DNA from 3 places in the Roseovarius sp. MS2 genome. Region 2 is predicted to be linked to each of the others. Evidence: riboswitches for the same ligand, from Rfam matches in the RefSeq annotation. Region 2 holds a riboswitch; each other region holds the start of a gene.
The links. Region 2 has a riboswitch for thiamine pyrophosphate ahead of thiD (bifunctional hydroxymethylpyrimidine kinase/phosphomethylpyrimidine kinase). Riboswitches for the same ligand answer to the same signal wherever they lie in the genome.

Region 1: it holds a riboswitch for thiamine pyrophosphate, as region 2 does, so the genes downstream of both, thiC (phosphomethylpyrimidine synthase ThiC) here and thiD (bifunctional hydroxymethylpyrimidine kinase/phosphomethylpyrimidine kinase) in region 2, are expected to answer to the same signal.
Region 3: it holds a riboswitch for thiamine pyrophosphate, as region 2 does, so the genes downstream of both, ACLGGT_RS15580 (ABC transporter ATP-binding protein) here and thiD (bifunctional hydroxymethylpyrimidine kinase/phosphomethylpyrimidine kinase) in region 2, are expected to answer to the same signal.

Annotation. Positions count from the first base shown of each region.
Region 1 is NZ_JBKHVF010000001.1:2,813,868-2,820,516, forward strand. Features, by position in the region: gene ACLGGT_RS13830 (LysR family transcriptional regulator) at 1-118, shown strand, start outside; gene ACLGGT_RS13835 (CBS domain-containing protein) at 179-613, shown strand; gene coaD (pantetheine-phosphate adenylyltransferase) at 676-1,167, shown strand; gene gap (type I glyceraldehyde-3-phosphate dehydrogenase) at 1,174-2,226, opposite strand; gene ACLGGT_RS13850 (hypothetical protein) at 2,318-2,461, opposite strand; gene thiC (phosphomethylpyrimidine synthase ThiC) at 2,615-4,417, opposite strand; TPP riboswitch at 4,530-4,661, opposite strand; gene gap (type I glyceraldehyde-3-phosphate dehydrogenase) at 4,799-5,800, opposite strand; gene ACLGGT_RS13865 (nidogen-like domain-containing protein) at 6,043-6,649, opposite strand, start outside.
Region 2 is NZ_JBKHVF010000001.1:1,552,907-1,559,555, reverse strand. Features, by position in the region: gene ACLGGT_RS07825 (site-specific DNA-methyltransferase) at 1-171, shown strand, start outside; gene ACLGGT_RS07820 (MmgE/PrpD family protein) at 255-1,619, opposite strand; TPP riboswitch at 1,749-1,851, shown strand; gene thiD (bifunctional hydroxymethylpyrimidine kinase/phosphomethylpyrimidine kinase) at 1,898-2,692, shown strand; gene ACLGGT_RS07810 (FAD-dependent oxidoreductase) at 2,689-3,675, shown strand; gene thiS (sulfur carrier protein ThiS) at 3,659-3,856, shown strand; gene ACLGGT_RS07800 (thiazole synthase) at 3,858-4,628, shown strand; gene ACLGGT_RS07795 (thiamine phosphate synthase) at 4,628-5,224, shown strand; gene ACLGGT_RS07790 (ThiF family adenylyltransferase) at 5,221-6,204, shown strand; gene ACLGGT_RS07785 (ABC transporter substrate-binding protein) at 6,201-6,649, shown strand, end outside.
Region 3 is NZ_JBKHVF010000001.1:3,167,562-3,174,210, forward strand. Features, by position in the region: gene ACLGGT_RS15570 (ABC transporter permease) at 539-1,282, opposite strand; gene ACLGGT_RS15575 (TenA family protein) at 1,279-1,935, opposite strand; gene ACLGGT_RS15580 (ABC transporter ATP-binding protein) at 1,948-2,673, opposite strand; TPP riboswitch at 2,719-2,818, opposite strand; gene ACLGGT_RS15585 (heme NO-binding domain-containing protein) at 2,946-3,548, shown strand; gene ACLGGT_RS15590 (diguanylate cyclase domain-containing protein) at 3,545-4,555, shown strand; gene bchO (alpha/beta fold hydrolase BchO) at 4,662-5,534, opposite strand; gene ACLGGT_RS15600 (magnesium chelatase subunit D) at 5,538-6,649, opposite strand, start outside.

The DNA.
Region 1 (6,649 bases), 1.3 Mb from region 2:
CAGCTTTTATCTGGTGCGCCATGCGGATGACCGGCGGCTGGAACGGCAGAACCGGTTTGCTACCGCGCTGGTCGAGAGGCTTCGGCAAGAGGTGCAGAGCCTGGAGGCGCGCACTTGACAGAAATTTTATTATAGATCACGCTGATTTTATGGACATATTCTTGCGGAGGGTCGTGTCATGCTGGTGCAGCAAATCCTGAAATCCAAGGGCGATAGCGCGGTGATCACGATCTCGCCTCAGACAAAGGTTTCGGAGGCGGCGCAGACCCTTGCAGAGCGCCGGATCGGCGGGCTTGTGGTGTCACGGGATGGCGAGACGGTGGAGGGGATCATCTCAGAGCGCGATATCGTGCGCAGCCTGGCCGTGCGCGGCGTGGTCTGCATGACCGAAACCGTGTCTGAAATGATGACCCGTAATCCGGTTTGCTGTTCGCGGCAGGATACATCTGATGCGGTGTTGGCGCGTATGACCGATGGCCGGTTCCGTCACATGCCGGTGGTGGAGGCGGGCAAGCTGGTGGGGATCGTGACCATCGGCGACGTGGTTAAGGCGCGGCTGGAAGAGCTGGCGATGGAGAAGACAGCCCTTGAAGGGATGATCATGGGCTACTAAGCGCTTGCATCGCCTTGCATAGTATTGTTGCGTGAGCGGCGATTGCAGCAAAGGAGGGCCGCATGCGCATTGGTCTTTATCCCGGCACGTTCGACCCTATTACCTTGGGCCATATTGATATTATCCGCCGGGCAGCCGTGCTGGTGGATCGGCTGGTTCTGGGGGTTGCGATCAACCGGGACAAGGGGCCGCTGTTTTCGCTGGAAGAGCGGGTCGAGATGATCGAGGCGGAATGTGCCAAGCTGAGCGCGCAGACCGGCACCGAAATCGTGGCGCATCCCTTCGAGAACCTGCTGATCAATTGCGCCCATGATGTGGGCGCGCAGGTGATCGTGCGCGGTCTGCGCGCGGTGGCGGATTTCGAATATGAATTCCAGATGGTCGGGATGAACCGGGCGCTGGATAATTCGGTCGAGACCGTCTTTCTTATGGCGGATGCCAATCATCAGGCGATTGCCAGCAAACTGGTCAAGGAAATCGCCCGGCTGGGCGGGGATGTGACCAAGTTTGTCACCCCCCCGGTCCGCGAAGCGCTGCTGGCCAAGTTTTCCTAAGGCTGCTCAGGTCGGTTCCATCACCCGCGTGTGGTGCGGGACGGGGCCGCGCCCGGTTTCGAGGTGGCGGCCCATTTCGGCGGCGACATCGAGCATGCGGTTGGAAAAGCCCCATTCGTTGTCATACCAGCTGAGCACGCGGCAAAGCCGTCCTTCCATCACCCGTGTCTGATCGGTGGCAAAGATCGAGCTGTGGGGATCGTGGTTAAAGTCCGAGGAGACAAGCGGGCAGCTGGTAACATCGAGCACGCCCAAAAGCGCGCCGTTGGCGGCACCGCTGACGGCGGCGTTGATCTCGTCTACGCTGGTGTCGCGCGCGGCCTCGAATGTCAGGTCCACGACGCTGACATTGGGGGTGGGCACGCGGATAGCGGTGCCGTCGAGCCGCCCGGCGAGGGCGGGCAACACGAGGCCCACGGCACGGGCAGCGCCGGTGGTGGTGGGGATGATGTTGAGCCCCGCCGCGCGGGCGCGGTAGAGGTCCTTGTGCATGGTGTCGAGTGTTGGCTGGTCACCGGTGTAGCTATGGATTGTGGTCATGAAACCACGGGTGATGCCGATGCTTTCATGCAGCACCTTGGCCAAGGGGGCGAGGCAATTGGTGGTGCAAGAGGCGTTGGAAACGATCACATCCTTGGCGGTCAGATCCGCATGATTGACGCCGTAGACCACGGTGCGATCGGCACCGGCTGAGGGGGCCGAGACCAGAACGCGCCGCGCGCCGTTCTTGAGGTGGCGGGCGGCGGCGTCGCGGTCTGTAAAGATGCCGGTGCATTCCAGCACGATATCGACATCACCCCAAGGCAGCGCTTCGGGGTCGCGCAGGGCGGTCACGCGCATCGGCCCGCGGCCTGCGTCAATCGTGTCGGCGGTGGTGGTGATCTGACCCCGAAAGCGGCCATGCACGCTGTCGAATTCGAGCAGATGGGCGTTTGTTTCGACCGGGGCCAGATCGTTGATGGCCACGACTTCGATGTCTTGGCGGTCCGAGTCGAGCAAAGCGCGCAGCACGTTGCGTCCGATACGACCAAATCCGTTTATGGCAAGTTTCAGGGGCATGGCATCCTCCGAGAGTTATGTTAGCGCTAACAATTGAAGGCGAACATAAACGAATTTCGAAACGAGTCAATGCGGAGGAGTGTCAGTTGCGTTATCGCCAAAAGGCGACATATTCGATCAGATCAATCAGCTTGCGCCCGAGGAACAGGGTGGATTGGCTATCGTTCAATATGACATCGGCACCGAGCGCCACTAGGACGATCCCCCCAAGGCCAATCGCGATTGTGTTGGTCATGCCGCGCGCCTTTGCCGTCTGCGTCCCGCAGGGTATGCAACAGAGGCTGCCGCCATGCAAGCCGGATCAAGGGCCGGGAGGGGGCTGGCCATGGGGCCGGAGGCGCAAAACGGCCCCCGGCGCCGGGCACCGGGGGCTTGCGATCAGGTCTGATCACTCGTCAAGGGGCAGGTAGATATCGCCAGCTTCGCGGAATTTTTCGGCCATCGCCGCCATACCCTCTTTCTGGGCCTCGGCGCGGATGTCGTGGCTGATCTTCATCGAGCAGAATTTCGGCCCGCACATCGAGCAGAAATGCGCCACCTTATGCGCCTCTTTGGGCAAGGTCTGATCGTGGAAGTCGCGGGCGGTTTCCGGGTCGAGCGAGAGGTTGAATTGATCCTCCCAGCGGAATTCAAAGCGCGCGCGGCTGAGCGCATCGTCACGCCGCTGCGCCCCCGGCAGGCCCTTGGCAAGGTCGGCTGCATGGGCCGCGATTTTGTAGGTGATGACGCCGGTTTTCACATCGTCGCGGTCGGGCAGGCCCAGATGTTCCTTGGGGGTGACATAGCACAGCATCGCACAGCCGAACCAACCGATCATCGCCGCCCCGATGCCGCTGGTGATATGGTCATAGCCCGGCGCAATATCGGTGGTGAGTGGCCCAAGGGTGTAGAACGGGGCCTCGTGGCAGCATTCAAGCTGCTTCTCCATATTCTCTTTGATCTTGTGCATGGCGACATGGCCCGGCCCCTCGATCATCACCTGGCAATCCTTGCGCCATGCGATTTTCGTGAGTTCGCCCAGCGTCTCCAACTCGGCGAATTGAGCGGCGTCATTGGCATCGGCGATAGAACCGGGGCGCAGCCCATCGCCCAATGAAAAGCTCACGTCATATTGGCGACAGATGTCGCAGATGTCTTCGAAATGCTCATAAAGAAAGGACTCGCGGTGGTGATGCAGGCACCACTTGGCCATGATCGAACCGCCTCGGCTGACGATGCCTGTCACCCGATTTACCGTCATTGGCACCATGTGCAGGCGCACGCCCGCATGGATGGTGAAATAGTCCACGCCCTGTTCGGCCTGTTCGATCAGCGTGTCACGGAACACCTCCCATGTCAGGTCTTCGGCAATGCCATTCACCTTTTCCAGCGCCTGATAGATCGGCACGGTGCCGATGGGCACGGGGCTGTTGCGGATGATCCATTCGCGCGTGTTGTGGATGTTGCGGCCCGTCGAGAGATCCATCACCGTATCCGCGCCCCAGCGGATCGCCCAGACCAGTTTCTCGACCTCTTCTTCCATCGAAGAGGTGACGGCGGAGGTGCCCATGTTGGCATTGATCTTGACCAGAAAATTGCGGCCGATGATCATCGGCTCCAGTTCCGGGTGGTTGATATTTGCGGGGATGATGGCGCGGCCTGCTGCAATCTCTTGCCGTACGAATTCGGGGGTCACGTAGTCGGGAATATTCGCGCCCCAGTCGTTGCCGTCGCGGTGACAGGGTGTCAATTCCCGCAGCTGGTTTTCGCGGATGGCCACGAATTCCATCTCGGGCGTGATAAGGCCTGCGCGGGCATAGGCCAGTTGGGTGGGGGCCGCCCCCGGTTTGGCGCGCAGTGGCCGGTGCTGAACCGGAAACTCCGGCACCAGTCTATCGCCGGTGACAAAGCCGTTATCCTCGGGCTTGACGTGGCGGCCCTCGTAATCCTCCACAGTCCCGCGCGCCATGATCCACGAGCGGCGAAGCGGCGGCAAGCCTTGGCGAATATCGGTGGTGCGGTCCGGATCGGTATAGGGACCAGAGCTATCATAGACGGCCAGCGGTGCCTCGCCTGCGGTGGGATGGGTCGAGATTTCGCGCATGGGCACTGCGATTTCGGGATAGTGCTGGCCGGTCACATAGATTTTTCTAGAGGCGGGCAGGGGGCCCGTGGTCACGCTAGGGGTGATGTTCTGGGTGGGGACGTTCATTTTGGTGCTCCTCGAGTCAGTTTCTACAAAGAGACCAGATGAGCGTGGCAGGGAGGCAGGAGGGCAGCATATACGCCCCGGTTCAGGCCATGGGATCTGCCGGAACGTGGCATGATCGCGAGCCCTAGCTTCCTACGCCAGTATCAACTGGGTCAGGTTCAAAGGGTCGCGACACTGCAATATCCGCAAAGATGATTGCCAGCCGCCTCTCAGTCCCTCAGTTGGGACTCCCCTGCGTAGGAGAAGCGTAAGCGGTAACACAGGGCCGCGCAACCCGAAGTTTCGGGCCTGCGAGCCCAGAGGCAGATTGGCGCGTTCCAATGGCAAAGTGCCGGGCTGCGCGTATCGCGGCCCGGCGCTGCACAAAATGTGAGGGCTTGTTTACTGCAACCGGCCCATGGCAACGGCGACATCGGCCATGCGGCAGGAAAAGCCCCATTCGTTGTCATACCATGCCAGCACCCGCACCAGACGGTTGCCGATCACTTTGGTCTGATCTGGGGCGAAGATCGAGCTTTCCTCGGTGTGGTTGAAGTCGATGCTGACCTTGGGTTCGGGATCATAGCCCAGAACGCCCTTCATCGCGCCAGCGGCGGCCTCGGCCACCACGGCGTTGACATCGGCCTTGGTCACGTCGCGCTTGGCGACAAAGGTCAGGTCCACCGCCGAGACATTGGGCGTGGGCACGCGGATGGCAGAGCCGTCGAGTTTGCCCGCGAGTTCCGGCAGCACCTCACCAAGCGCTTTGGCGGCCCCGGTCGAGGTGGGGATCATCGACATCGCGGCGGCGCGGGCGCGGTAGAGGTCATTGTGGCGACGGTCCAGCGTCGGCTGGTCACCGGTATAGGCGTGGATCGTGGTCATGATGCCGCTCTCGATCCCGATTGTATCATTCAGCACCTTGGCCAGCGGCGCGAGGCAATTGGTGGTGCAAGAGCCGTTCGAGATCATCCGCTCAGAGGCCAAGAGCGCGTCATGGTTGACGCCGTAGACCACGGTGCGATCCACGTTCTTGGCCGGGGCCGAAATCAGCACCTTGCGCGCGCCGCGCTCAAGATGGGTGCGGGCCTTGGCACCATCATTGAAATTGCCGGTGCATTCGAGCACCACATCAACCCCGTCCCAATCCAATTCGTTCATGTCATAGGTCGAGAACATCTGGATCGGGCCGCGCCCGAGGTCCATCGTCTGGCCCTCGACGGTGATCGGATGGGCAAAGCGGCCATGCACGCTGTCATAGCGCATCAGATGCGCTGCGGTCTCAATCGGCCCGGTTGCGTTCACCTTGACCACCTTGATATCGTTGCGCAGGCTTTCCGAGATATGGGCAAGCGTGGCGCGACCGATACGGCCGAAACCGTTGATTCCTACGGTGATGGTCATGGGCGACTCCTGATAGCTGAATTGGCGTCCGTATAGACGGGGCAGAGGTCGCCGGAAAGCGGTAAAAGTCGTTTTCCAGTTGGAATACAGGATGTTAGCGGTAACCTTGCGGGGGTGGGCGTGGCTTTGCCGGTGATTGCGCTAACGCAGGATGGCAGGTTTGGGCGATCGGAAGGCGCATATTTGCCGCCAAGACATAGGGGCGCCCGAGAGCGCCCCTGTCGTTGATCTGCCAGTCCGAACTAGAGGAACGTGAAATCGTCCACTGTCAGTTGCGCGGCGGTGATGCCTTCGACGAGGATCGTGTTGCCATTAACCGTCATCTGCGCGCCGCCCGTCACGTCGATGATATTCATCGCCGTGACGAACCCCGCCAGACCGTTGCCGCCGTTGTTGATGTTTTCAACGCCAGTATCGGGATCGAAACGGCGGATGAAGAAACTGTCCAAACCGTCCTCGAAATCGGTGATCACATCCGCCTCGCCATCGAAGAAGGACGAAAAGACAAACTGATCAGCCCCGGTTCCGCCGGTGATCACATCGTTGCCAGCACCTGCATTGATCGTGTCATTGCCCGCGCCGCCATCGATGGTGTCGTTGCGCCCGCCACCGGCAAGGAAATCATTGCCCTCGCCGCCAAGGATGCTGTCGTCGCCTTCACCGCCGCCCACGCTGTCATTGCCCGCACCGGCATCAATGGTGTCCTGTCCGGTGCCGCCGCCGATGTCATCCGCGCCCTCGCCGCCGTCGATCAGGTCATTGCCAAAGCTGCCCGACATGCTGTCATTGCCATCGCCGCCCGAGAGCGTGTCGTCGCCCGCGCCGCCTGCGACCACGTCATTGCCAGCC
Region 2 (6,649 bases):
TTGGTGGCCGATGGCGTCAACGGCTCGATCCATCAGATCGGTGCGCATCTCGAAGGCGCACCCTCGTGCAACGGCTGGACCTATTGGTGCTTCAAGCGCGAGGGCAAGGTGGTGCCCATCGACGCGCTACGCCAGCAAATTCGCTCGGAAATGGAAGAGCGACCCAACTGATTACCCAGACACCGCCGGTGCCCAAGGCCTGACTTTCTCGGGCACCATTGACTTGCCCCGCCCTCATGGCGGGGCTTTTTTTGTCATCGGTCCGGTGCAGGCGTGACCAGATCAGCCATCTCGGAAAAAAGCATATCTGGCTGCAACAGTCTCTGTTTCATATCCCAAAGCGCCGCAATGCGCCCCTCCGACAGCACATGCCCGGCCATCGCACCCAGCTTGGCGCGCACGTCCGCTTCGGGCATGGGGGCCTCTGGGCCGCCGCGCGCGTTGACATCGCCTGAGGTCAGTCGCCGCCCGTCCTGCAGGATCGCCGTCACATCAGACCAGCGCCCGCCGGGAAAGCGGGCAGAATGGCGCGGTTCTTCACGCACCGTGATCCGCGCGTGCAGGCGGGCGACCTCCGGATCATTCAGGCCCGAACCGGTGATGTGCTCTGGCCCGATGCGCCCATGCACCAGCAGCGTGGCAAGCGCAAAACCCAGAGAATATTGCGCCTCGCTCGTCGTCTTGGGAAGGCCCGGAAAAAGCGCGGCGGATTGGGCAAATGTCGCCACTTCAAGCCGCTCAATCTCTGCGGCGCGCAGCCCTTGCTCGACCATCAGAACACGCACCCCTTCCAGCGCGCCATGCGCCCAACGGCAAATCGGATAGGGTTTGATGTAGTTGCGCAGGATGGTCCAATCCTGTCCCAAATCTTCCCAAATATGCGCCACGTCTTCTCTCTCGACCGTAATCGCGGGCGCGCCGGTAAAGCCGCGTTCTGCAAGAAACAGTGACGAAATTCCTACAAGAGCCCCCATTCCCGATCCGTCATGCAACATGGTCGGATTGGCAATTTCGCGCATCATCTGGCTGCGCGGCCCATGATATTCCGCGATCCCCATAGCCTCGCGCAACACATCCGAGGGCTGCCCACGCAGATGCGCCCCAAGGGCCGCAACACCCAGCGCATTCCAAGCGCCCGAGGTATGGTAATCGCTGACCGTGGCATGAAGCGCCACACCGGCCCGTGCCGCCACCTCATAGCCCATCGCAAGCGCAGTGAGCGCCTGCCGCCCGGTCAACTGTGGATGCTGCCCAGCATAGGCAAAGAGCGCCGGCACCAACGCGCAGCCGATATGCCCTTTGGTCGGGTTGTAGCCGTCATGCCCATCAAGATTGTCGATCTGCGTAGCAAGCGCCCAAGCCGCCCCAGGCATGGCACAGGTTCGCCCGTCAAATAGCAAAGTTGCGCTGTGTTTGTCACTAGAAGCCGCATGAAACTCTACCGCGAAATCGCGTGCAATCTGACCCACCTCCAGTGTCGCGCCCCCCGCAGCCACGCCGAGCGTATCAACCAGCAGGAGAGCAATACGCTCCAGCACCTCTTGCGGAACCTCAAGCGCGGGATCGAGCACGAATTTCGCGACGCGGTCGAATTGAGGGCGGTCTAGAACACAGGACATCTGAGCAACTTTCTGCAAGAGGGACTGCCCCAAAGTGGCGTGTTTACACGCCGGTTTGACGGCTGTTTGCGACATTTCCTGTCTCGCATTCTCCTCTTGCAGCGCGCAGAACCGGCTGTTAGCAATCAGGCATATCCGTTGGGGTGCCCGTGTTCAGGGCTGAGAGGTGCAAAGCCAACCCATCGAACCTGATCCGGGTGATGCCGGCGTAGGGAACGGACCTCAGCACGCCCGGTGCGCACTCCGTCCGTTTCCCCGCAAGATGAGAGGAACGGCAGATGATTGCCACAGCTTTGACAATCGCGGGCTCCGACAGCGGCGGCGGCGCGGGTATTCAGGCAGATCTCAAGACGTTTTCGGCACTGGGCGTCTATGGAACGAGCGTGATTACCGCCGTGACAGCCCAAAACACCTGTGCGGTGACCGATGTGCATCCCATCCCTAACGCGACTGTTGAAGCACAAATTTTAGCTGTTTTAGGCGATATCAGGGTCGATTGCATCAAGATCGGCATGCTGGGCGACGCAGGTCTCATCGAAACAGTGGCGCGGGCTCTGGCCGAATATCATGGCCCCATCGTCCTTGATCCCGTGATGGTCGCAAAATCCGGCGCGCGTCTTTTGCCGGACGCTGCGCGTGCCGCCCTCGTGGAGCACCTTGTGCCACGTGCCGATCTCCTCACCCCGAACCTGCCAGAGGCGGCAGCACTTTTGGGCATGTCAGAGGCGCGCGACAGTACAGAAATGCAGGCGCAGGGCGCGCTTCTTCGGGACATGGGTGCCGTGGCCGTCTTGATGAAGGGCGGGCACGCGCAAGGCGAGACTTGCACCGATTGGCTGATTGCTGACGCAAGATACCGCCTCGACGCCCCCCGCATCGCCACGCGCAACACCCACGGCACTGGCTGCACGCTATCATCGGCCATTGCGGCACATCTCGCAAAGGGACTAACCTTGCCAAAAGCGGTTGAGGCTGCGCATGGCTGGTTGCATCGCGCCATTCTCGCCGCAGATGCGCTGGAAATTGGCAAGGGCCATGGCCCGGTGCACCACTTTCACGAGGTTTGGACATGACAGGGCCTGTCACCATCCGGGGCGCGGGCATCGTTGGCCTCTGCGTGGCAACCGAACTTGTCGCGCGTGGCATTGACGTTATTTTACGCGATCCCGCACCATCACCCGGCGCGCATGCCTGCTCTTGGTGGGCGGGCGGCATGCTGGCCCCATTTTGCGAGGGCTTTTCCGCAGAAGAGCCAGTGGTGCGATTGGGTCAAGCGGCCGCCGATTGGTGGGCGGCACAGGGAGTTGAGGTAATCCGACGGGGCTCGCTCGTTGTCACCTTGCAGCGCGACCGCCGCGAACTGGATCAGTTCGCCCGCCGAACCATGGGGCATCGATTTGTAACAGGCGAAGAATTGGCCGTGTTAGAGCCGCATTTGGTTGAGCGCCACGACCGCGCACTTTTCTTTCCTGATGAGGCGCATATCAATCCTCGCGCGGCACTGCATCACCTGCACAAGCGCCTGGTGGACGCAGGCGTGCGATTCGAACAAGATGCGGCAGAGCCTCATGGTTCGGTGATCGACTGTCGCGGCCTCGCCGCGCAGGACAGTTTGCCCGATCTGCGGGGGGTCAAGGGAGAGATGCTGGTGCTGCGCAGCCGTGATGTGACCCTGACAAGGCCCATTCGCCTGTTGCACCCGCGGTTTCCACTCTACATCGTGCCACGGGGCGATGGTGTATTCATGCTGGGTGCGACACAGATCGAGAGCACGGAGCGCGGCCGTGCCTCGGCTCGGTCCGTGATGGAGCTGCTGTCGGCTGCCTATGCTCTGCACCCCGCTTTTGGCGAGGCGGAGGTGCTGGAAATTGGCGCTGATGCACGCCCTGCTTTCCCCGACAACCTTCCGCGCGTTTCCCGCAAGGGAGGCACAGTTTATGTCAACGGCCTCTTTCGCCACGGCTTCCTCTTGTCGCCTGCGGTGGCGCGTATGGCAGCAGAGATGGTCTCGGGCGATACTCAGAAACCGGAGTTTTATCATGAAGATCACGGTTAACGGCACTGTGCAGGACACCGCTGCACCATCGCTTGATGCGCTGCTGATCGAGCTGGGTTATGGCGCGGCCAAGGTGGCGACTGCAGTGAACGAAAGTTTTGTTCCTGCTGCAATGAGACCAGAACAGAGACTGAATGACGGCGACCGGATCGAGATCGTCGCACCACGGCAAGGGGGCTGACATGCCTGTTTTCTACGAGACCGAGATCACCTCGCGGCTGATGCTGGGCACTGCGCAATATCCCTCGCCCGCGATCCTCGCCGATGCCTTCAAACGCTCTGGCGCGGGCATCGCCACCGTCTCTGTGCGGCGTGAGGCAGGGGGCGACCGCGCGGGCCAGGCGTTCTGGGATATGATCCGCGACCTTGATGTGCGCGTACTGCCCAATACCGCCGGCTGCCATTCGGTCCGGGAGGCTGTAACAACGGCTCAGATGGCGCGGGAACTGTTTGACACGCGCTGGATCAAGCTTGAGGTGATCGGCCACGCCGACACCCTGCAGCCAGACCCCTTTGGTCTGGTCGAAGCGGCGCGCATCCTGACCGAGGACGGATTTCAGGTGTTTCCTTATTGCACCGAAGACCTTGTGCTCTGCGAGCGCCTGGTAGAGGCGGGATGCCAGGTGTTGATGCCTTGGGGCGCCCCGATTGGTACGGGGCTTGGCCTCAATAACATCTACGGCCTTCGCTCTTTGCGTGCGCATTTCCCCGATCTGCCGCTGGTGATCGACGCAGGCCTAGGCCTGCCAAGCCAAGCGGCGCATGCGATGGAACTAGGCTATGACGCAGTGCTGCTTAACACAGCCGTGGCCAAGGCAGGCGATCCGGCGGCGATGGCCGACGGGTTCGCCCGCGCATTGGAGGCAGGGCGCCTTGCCTATGAGGCCGACCCGATGGAGCCGCGCGATATGGCCGCCCCCTCGACCCCCGTGTTAGGAAGGGCCTTTACCTGATGTCTCTGCCGCGTTTCTATCCGATTTTCGATCACACGGACTGGCTTCGCCGCGTGCTGCCACTTGGTGTTAAGCTCGTGCAGTTGCGCATCAAGGATCTTACGGGCGAGGCCTTGAACGCGCAAATTACGCAGGCACAGAGCCTATGTCGGACCCATGGTGCCACTCTCGTGGTCAACGATCATTGGCAAGCCGCGATTGATACAGGCGCGACTTGGGTGCATCTGGGGCAGGAGGATCTCGACACCGCCGACATTCCCGCCATGCGCCGTGCCGGGCTGAAGCTGGGGCTTAGCACCCATGACCATGCGGAGCTTGACCGGGCTCTCTCGTACGATCCCGATTACGTGGCGCTTGGTCCGGTCTATCCTACCATCCTGAAAAAGATGAAGTGGCACGAACAGGGTCTGGACAAGTTGACCGAGTGGAAGCGCCTGATTGGCGACGTTCCCTTGGTCGCCATCGGCGGCATGTCGGTTGAGCGGGCGGGTGGGGCCTATGCAGCCGGGGCAGATATCGTGTCTGCCGTGACGGATATCACGCTCAATCCCGACCCCGAGGCGCGGGTGCAGCACTGGATTGAGGTCACGCGATGACCCGTTATGCACGTCAGATCGCCCTGCCCGCGTTTGGGGTTGCTGGTCAGGATCGGCTTGCGGCGGCGCATGTGCTGGTGGTGGGTGCGGGCGGCTTGGCCGCCCCGGTGCTGCAATACCTCGTGGGCGCAGGTGTGGGGCGCATCACGCTGATGGATGGCGACCGGGTCAGTCTCAGCAACTTGCACCGTCAAACGCTGTTTCGCATGGCGGATATCGGCCAACCAAAGGCGCAGGTTGCCGCGGCACACATGACCTTGCTAAATCCAGATTGCAAGATTTCAGCCGTATTAGAGCCGCTTGATCCGGTCAATGCACCGGGCCATGTCGTGGTCGTTGATCTTGTGCTCGACTGCGCTGACAGTTTCGCGGCAAGTTACATATTGTCCGACACCTGCCATGGCTTGGGCAAGCCGCTCATCAGCGCGTCCATTGTTGGCACCTCTGGCTACGTCGGTGGCTTTTGCGGCGGCGCGCCCTCGTTGCGTGCGCTGTTTCCGGACCTGCCAGACCGATTAGGCAGTTGCGATGCTGATGGCGTGTTTGGTCCCGCTGTCGGCGTTATGGGCAGTCTTCAGGCGCAGATGGCAATCGCAAATTTAGCCGGAATAGAGCCTGATCCATTGGGGCAGCTTGTGACCTTTGAGGCGATCGGTTCCCGTTTCGGCGGCTTCCGCTTTGACAAAGCACCAGAGCCAAAGGATGGATTTCATTTTATTGCCCCCGCTCAGATCACGCCCTCCGATTGGCTGATCGACCTGCGCGCCGAGGCAGAGAGCGGGCCCGCTTTGCCAAACGCCATCCGCCGTCGCGTTTCGGATTTCGATCACCCCACCACGCATCCGCAGGGGCCGCGCGCGGTGCTCGCGTGCCGCTCTGGTTTGCGGTCATGGCAAGCCGCAACACGGCTGCGCGGCCACTGGGACGGCGAAATTGCCCTGATCGCCCTTGGCGACGTTCAACAGGAGACAGATACATGAAACACCTCACCCTGATCTTTGCCCTTTTGGCCAGCCCGGCCATGGCGCAGGACAAGATGACCCTGATCCTCGATTGGTTCATAAACCCCGATCACGGGCCCATCATTCTGGCCGAGGAATTGGGATATTTCAAAGAAGCCGGACTCGAGGTAGAGGTCATTGCCCCCGCCGACCCAAGTGATCCGCCCAAGATGGTCGCCGCCGGGCAAGCCGATCTTGCGATTTCCTATCAGCCGCAATTGCACATGCAGATCGAGAATGGCCTTCCGCTGCGCCGCGTTGGCACGCTCGTTGCCACGCCGCTCAATTGTCTCTTGGTGTTAGAGGATGGGCCGATCAAATCCACGGCTGACCTTAAGGGCCGCAAGGTTGGTTTTTCGGTGGCTGGCGTCGAAGAAGTGCTGCTTTCCACAATTCTTGCGCAGCATGGCCACAGCCTGAGCGA
Region 3 (6,649 bases), 1.6 Mb from region 2:
CCAAAACCAATGCACCCGGGGAACATCGCAAGAGCGCGAGATTTGACCGAGCCCGCCACCATAGAGCGCCGTAGCAGGAGCGGCCCTTCGAGTGGCTTGTGTATCAGTTGACCTGGTACACCTGAGTATACCCGCTCCCTTGCTAGGGTCGCAGCGTTTAGCCTAAGCGACGCGTAGAAAATCAAGGGAACGCCCGTCAGTGCAGAAATGGCAACCACGCTGACACTGAGGCCAATCAGGTTAACATCCCTGTTGTGAAATTAGAAATAGACGCCAGCCAGGCTAACCATCGGTAGCGGTAGCGGTAGCGATAGCAAAGCGGCTTTGAGCAACTCACTTAGAAAAGCTCTGCGACTTAGCGTTATGGTCATGGCCTCTGGTGCCATAGGGTTGAGTATCGGACCTAGAGTTCGTGACATCAAGCGGCATCCCAGATCCACAAGTTCGGCTCACATCGTAGCTTATTCCCAACCGCAAGCAATGAGCGCAAAGCGACCCCCAAACTGACACCGCATCACCCAACGCAAACCCCCGTTCCTCACCCCACCGCCTTGCCATCCAGCCACCGCCGACAGCCCCGGTCCACCCCGGCATGCAGGCAAAGCGTCAGCACTGCCAGCACGATGAGGGCCGCGAACATGAGGTCGATCTTGGCGCGGCCATTGGCCAGCAGCATGAGATAGCCCAGCCCCTTGGAGGCCCCCACCCACTCGCCGATGATCGCCCCGATGGGGGCATAGACCGCCGCGAGGCGCAGACCCGAGGCAAAGCCCGGCAGGGCGGCGGGCACGCGGATATGCCACATAAGCCGCGCGCGGTTCGCCCCCATGACGCGCGCGAGGTCGAGCCACTGCGGCGGCGTGCGCATCAGCGCGTCAAAAAAGGCCGATGTCACCGGAAAATAGATGATAAGGAGCGCCATCGCGACCTTGGACCAGAGGCCATAGCCCAACCAGAGCGTGAGGATGGGCGCGAGGGCAAAGACCGGGATCGCTTGGGAGAATACCATGATCGGGCGGATGAGCCGGCGCGCCATGGGCGACGAGGCCAGACCAATCGCCGAAAGACCGCCCAAGATCGCGCCCAAGGCCAGACCGATCAATACCTCTGCCGCCGTTATTGTGGCATGATGGGCAATCAGCGCGCGGCTGGCCCAGAGGGTTTCCGCCACGCGGCCCGGCCCGGGCAGAATGAAGGGCGGCAGCGCCGCGAGCGTCACCAGCGCCTGCCAGAGCACGAGTGCAAGGGCTGTCGAACTTGCGATGGTGACAAGGCGGCTCATGCGGCGGGGTATCCGGCAAGGGCCGCGTCAAAGAAGGCGCGTTCAAGACGTGTTGCCGTAACAAAGGCGGATTGCGCGGCGGCTTGATCCTCGGGGGTGAGGCTGGGCCAGACCTGATCAAACTGACCGCGCAGATATGTCACAACCCCCTCGAACCCCGGCCCGCTGTGAAGGGTGATCCATTCCCCGAACCAGAACGGCAGGTCTGCGGCGCGGTTCGCATGCGGTCTGGCCCAATCCAGATAGGTCCATTCGGCCACGCTGAGGACCGCAATCATCTGCGCATAGCTGCCTGATTTTGCCGCTGCGCGCATCAGTGCCTGAAATTCGGCTGTGATCGGATGGGGCGTTACAGGCGGCTCAGTTGTTCCGCCAAGCGCCGCGATTGCGCGCAGGAAATAGGTATTCTCCGGCCCCGAGATCAGCCCGAGAAACTGTGCCGCCGGAATGGCATCGGGCAGGCTGGGCGCATGGGCGATGGCAGAGGCCAGAAGCCGCACGAAATCCTCGATAAAGAGGTAATCCTGTTGCAGATAGGCGAGCATGCGGGCCTTGGGCAACGTGCCCGCCGCAAGCTGATCGGTGAAGGGGTGCCGGGTGGCGGCCTGCCAATCGGTGGCCACAAGGGATTTGAGGTGTTCGGTGGGGTGCATCTTTTTCTCCTGTCAGGCGGGGGCGCGCAGGCGGGCCAAAAGACGGCCCTGCGCCGCGAGAGTTTCGGGGTCATCCACGGCGCGTGGCACCGGGGCTGCGGGCGGGGTCACATCCTCTAGCCCGGTTTCGGTCAGGATGTGGATGGCATGGCCCATGCGCGCGGCCTCAGCCGGGTCATGTGTGACCATCAGGACTGTGCGCCCTGCCAGATGGGTGGCCGAAAGATCCTGCATCTGCGCGCGGGTGCGGGCATCGAGGGCCGAAAACGGCTCGTCCAGCAAAACGATGGGGCGGTCCTCCATCAACGTGCGGGCCAGTGCCACGCGCTGTTTCTGCCCCCCCGAGAGCGCATGAGGCCGCTTGTCTGCATGGTCGGCCAGACCGACCCGCGCCAGCATCTCGCGCGCGCGCGCCACGTCGCGCGACATCCCGCGCAGCCGCGCCCCAAGCGTTACATTGCCCAGCACATCGAGCCACGGCATCAGCATGTCGCCCTGTGCCATCAGCGCCATGCGCCCTGACAGTGGCCCGCCATCAGAGGCCGTGATCGTGCCGGTAAACTCTGTCACCTCATCCACCCCGGCGATCAGGCGCAGCACCGTGGTTTTGCCCACGCCCGAAGGGCCGAGCAGGCAGGTGATGCGCCCGGCGGACAAGGTCAGCCGCAGTGGGCCAAATACCGGTACAGCGCCAATCCGGGCGTGGCCATCAAGGGTCAGACTGGGCGGGGCGGTCATGCGCGGCCTCTTCAAACAGGGCTCGCGGGCAGGGGGATGGCGCGCCGCTGCGCGGTTTCCGTTCCCTCCGCCGGTGCGAGCCGGATCAGGTTCGATGGGTTGGTGCAAGACCTCTCAGCCCCAAGGGGCACCCCAACGGATGCTCCAGATGTAGCCGCAGCGCTCTGCGATGACAAGGGCGCGATAGGGGCTGCAATATACTGAGGATTTTAGATGTTCAGGGGGCCTTAACCCTTGGCTGTCAGGATGCAGGCATCTGAGAGGAGGGTGTCATGCACGGGCTGGTCAACCGCGCGATTGAGCGATTTGTCAGGGATACCTATGGGCGCGATGTCTGGATTGGCACGATTCAACGATTGAACCTGGGTTTTACCGAGTTTGAAGCGATGATGGTCTACGAGGCGCGCATCACCGAACAGGTGTTGACCGCGGTTGGCGCGCGATTGGCGCGCGGGCGTGACGATCTGCTTGAGGATATCGGCACCTATCTGGTCTCGCACCCCGCGACCGAGGCGCTGCGCCGTCTGTTGCGCTTTGGGGGGGTGGATTATGTGGAGTTTCTGCATTCTCTTGATGATCTGCCAGAGCGCGCGCGCCTTGCAGTCGCCGATCTGGGGCTGCCCGCGCTGGAATTACAGGACCGAGGGGCGGGGGTTTATGCTCTGCATGTGGGGCTGCCCAAGGGGCATGATCTGCGGCTTGGCCCGGTGGTGGTCGGGCTTTTGCGCGCCATGGCGGATGACTATGGCGTGCTTGCGCTGGTCGAGCATCAGGGGGATGGCGCGGATTATGAGATCATTGAGGTGCGTTTGTTGGATGAGGGGTTCGCGCATGGGCGGGCCTTTGCTCTGGGGCTTGGGGAAAGCGCGGCATGACTGTTCAGGATAGGGGGCTTTTGCCGCTGCTTGCGGGGCTTTGCCCGATGCATGCGGTTCTGGATGCCGAGGGCCATCTGGTGCAGGCGGGGCCAACCTTTGCCAAGCTCTTTGGTGCGCGCGCGCTGCAGGGCATGCGGTTTCTGGATCTGATCGAACTGCGCCGCCCGCATCAGGCGGGGAATATGGCGGATCTTCTGGCCTCCGCCGGGGCGCGGCTTCGGCTGCGCTTGCGTGCTCCCCCCCATACGGCGCTCAAGGGCGTGCTTTTGCCATTACCGGGGGGCGGGGCGGTGGTGAATCTCTCGTTCGGGATTTCCGTGGTCGAGGCGGTGCGCGACTTTGACCTGACCGGCGCTGACTTTGCGGCGACGGATCTGACGACCGAGATGCTCTATTTGATCGAGGCAAAATCCGCCGCGATGGACGCCTCGCGCAAGCTGAACCTGCGCTTGCAGGGCGCACGCATTGCCGCGGAAGAGCAGGCGTTTACGGATATGTTGACGGGGCTGCGGAACCGCCGCGCCCTTGACCATGTGCTGGATCGGTTGATGCAGAGTGAGCAGGATTTCGCGCTGCTGCATCTCGATCTCGATTTTTTCAAACAGGTGAATGACACATTGGGCCATGCGGCGGGCGATCATGTGCTGCAAGAGGTGGCGCGGCGCCTGCGCGACGAGGTGCGCAGCGATGATTTGATTGCCCGTGTGGGGGGCGATGAATTCGTGATCCTGCTGCTTGGCATGACAGAGCGGGCACCCGTGGGCGATTTGGCAGATCGGATGATTGCCCGGCTGGAAAAGCCGGTTCCCTATCGCGCGCAGCACTGTCGGATTTCCGGCAGTATCGGCATCACGCTTAGCTGTGCCTATGACAGCCCCGAACCCGTGCGGATGATGGCCGATGCCGATCTGGCGCTCTATGCTGCCAAGGGGCGGGGTCGGGGCTGTGCGCGGTTTCACGAAAGCCCATTGCCACGCGCGGCCCCGGCGCATGGCATCGCCTGAGCGCTTAACGCAGTTTCAGAGAAAGTTGACAGGCTTTCCCTGTAGGACATCGCGCCAAATCAAACAGCCACACCGTTTCGGTGTTTCACCGTAAACCCGAAGCGCATCAGTCGGGCCAGTTGCCCGGATCAAGGATTGCGGCCAGAACGCGCGCGGCATCCTCTTCTTGGGCCACATGGCCAAGGCCATCCAAAGACAGCGTGCGCGCCCGTGGCATCTGCGCGGCGGCGCGCGCGGAGGTTTCTGGCGGGACGGCCAGATCGCTGGTGCCCGTGATCAAGAGGCAGCGATTGGGGATCGCGCCCAGCCGGGTCAAGAGCGGGGCGACATCCCATTGGGCCATCATCTGCAAGGTGCCATCGACATGCGCACGGTCCCCGATCAGCCGCGCATAGAGAGCGAGACCTTCGGGCGTGAGGCGCGATCCGGTGCTCTCGATCAGACGGCGGGCGCGGGTGAGTTTGTCGGTGCCAAGGGTAAAGAGCGTGGGCGTCAGCGGATTAAGCGCCAGAACCTTGGCGAGAACCGGAAAGAGCCAGCCCGCCACACCCTCGAACGGGCCAAGGGCCGCGTTGACGCAGGCAATGTCGGGCGGCTGGTCTGTGGGCGTCCTCAGCCGCGTGGCGAGTTCCAGCGCGATGGCCCCGCCTGCGGAATGGCCGAGGATCAGATCGGGGTGCCACCCCTCCGACTGGCAAAGCGCCGCGATATCCCCGGCCATGCCGGGCAGGCCCAGACGCCGCCGGTTTCCCGCGCGCGAGAACCCCTGACCGGGAAGATCCAGCGCAATGACCCGGTGGCTTAGCGCCAAAAGCGGCATCAGATCGCGCCAACTATGGGTCGAGGCCCCCGCCCCGTGCAGCAAAAGGGCAAGAGGACCGTTGCCCATTTCCTGCAGATGCCATTGGTGGGGGGGATGGTGAATGCGGCGCGACTGGGCGTTGAGCGGCCAAGTCGCCAGATCGCGCTGCCAGTCCATCGCCTAGACCCCGAGGGCTGAGGTAACAGCCGTCGAAATTCGCCGGGCATCCGCGCGCGGCAAGGGCAGGTGGCGGGCGTTCATTTCCGCCGCGAGATGGGCGGGCTCTGGGCCCGGACGGGCCGAAATGTCGATCACGATGGCGGGCAGGCCCTGCGCGCGCCAGAGCCGCGCCATCGTGCTGGTGTCTTTGGCCGCCTCGGCGCGGTCACCGCGCCCGTCGAGCGTAATGTTGGCGCGGGCATCCGTCAGCAGGGCAAGCGTTGGGCTTAGCCCATGCGCCTCGGACTGGCGGGCAAGGGTGAGCGCCGCGCCAAGAGCCGCCGCAAGCGGGGTGCCGCCACCCCCGGGCAAGCTGCCCAGACGCCGCTTGGCCTGCACCAGCGCGCGGGTGGGCGGCAGAATGAGTTCGGCGCCCATGCCGCGAAACGCGATCAGCGCCACTTGGTCTCGCCGGGAATAGGCCTCGGCCAGCAAGAGCTCAACCGCGCCCTTGGCCTCGGCCAGCCGTGCCAGCGCCGAAGAGCCAGAGGCATCGACCGCGAAGATCACCAATCGGTCGGCGCGATCCTCATAGCGTTTGAGGTGGATGTCAGCGGCATGGATGATCACGCCCGGTGCATCGGGGCGGGCGCGGCGGCGCAGCGGCTGCCACGGGGCTGCGGCGCGCAGCGTCGCAATGAGATCAATGCGCCCGCGCCCATCCGGTGCACCTTGCCGTGCAGGTAGGGGCCGACCGCGTTGATGCGCCTTGCGCCGGGCACCGGCACCCGAGCCTGCCGCACGCCGCGTGGCACCGCGTTGGGCCAGTTGATCCAGCAGCGCGGGGGGCAAAAGGGCTGCCACCGCAGCGATGAGCAAGTCATCTGGGATGTCGGGTGTTTCGCTTTGGCTTTGATCTTCGGGTTCGGGCGGTGTGTCGGGTTGTTCTGGTTCGGGATCTTGCGGCAGTTGCGTGGCGCGCGCGGGATAGACGAGCTCTGCCGCCTCGCGCAGATCATCCTGTGTTACCTGTGGATGGGCCTCTGATGCGGCCAGCGCGCGGGCGGCGCGCAGGGCAAGCCATGGCGCGCGCAGGCTGTCGATGCCGAAACTGGCGGCCAGCGCGGTGAGCG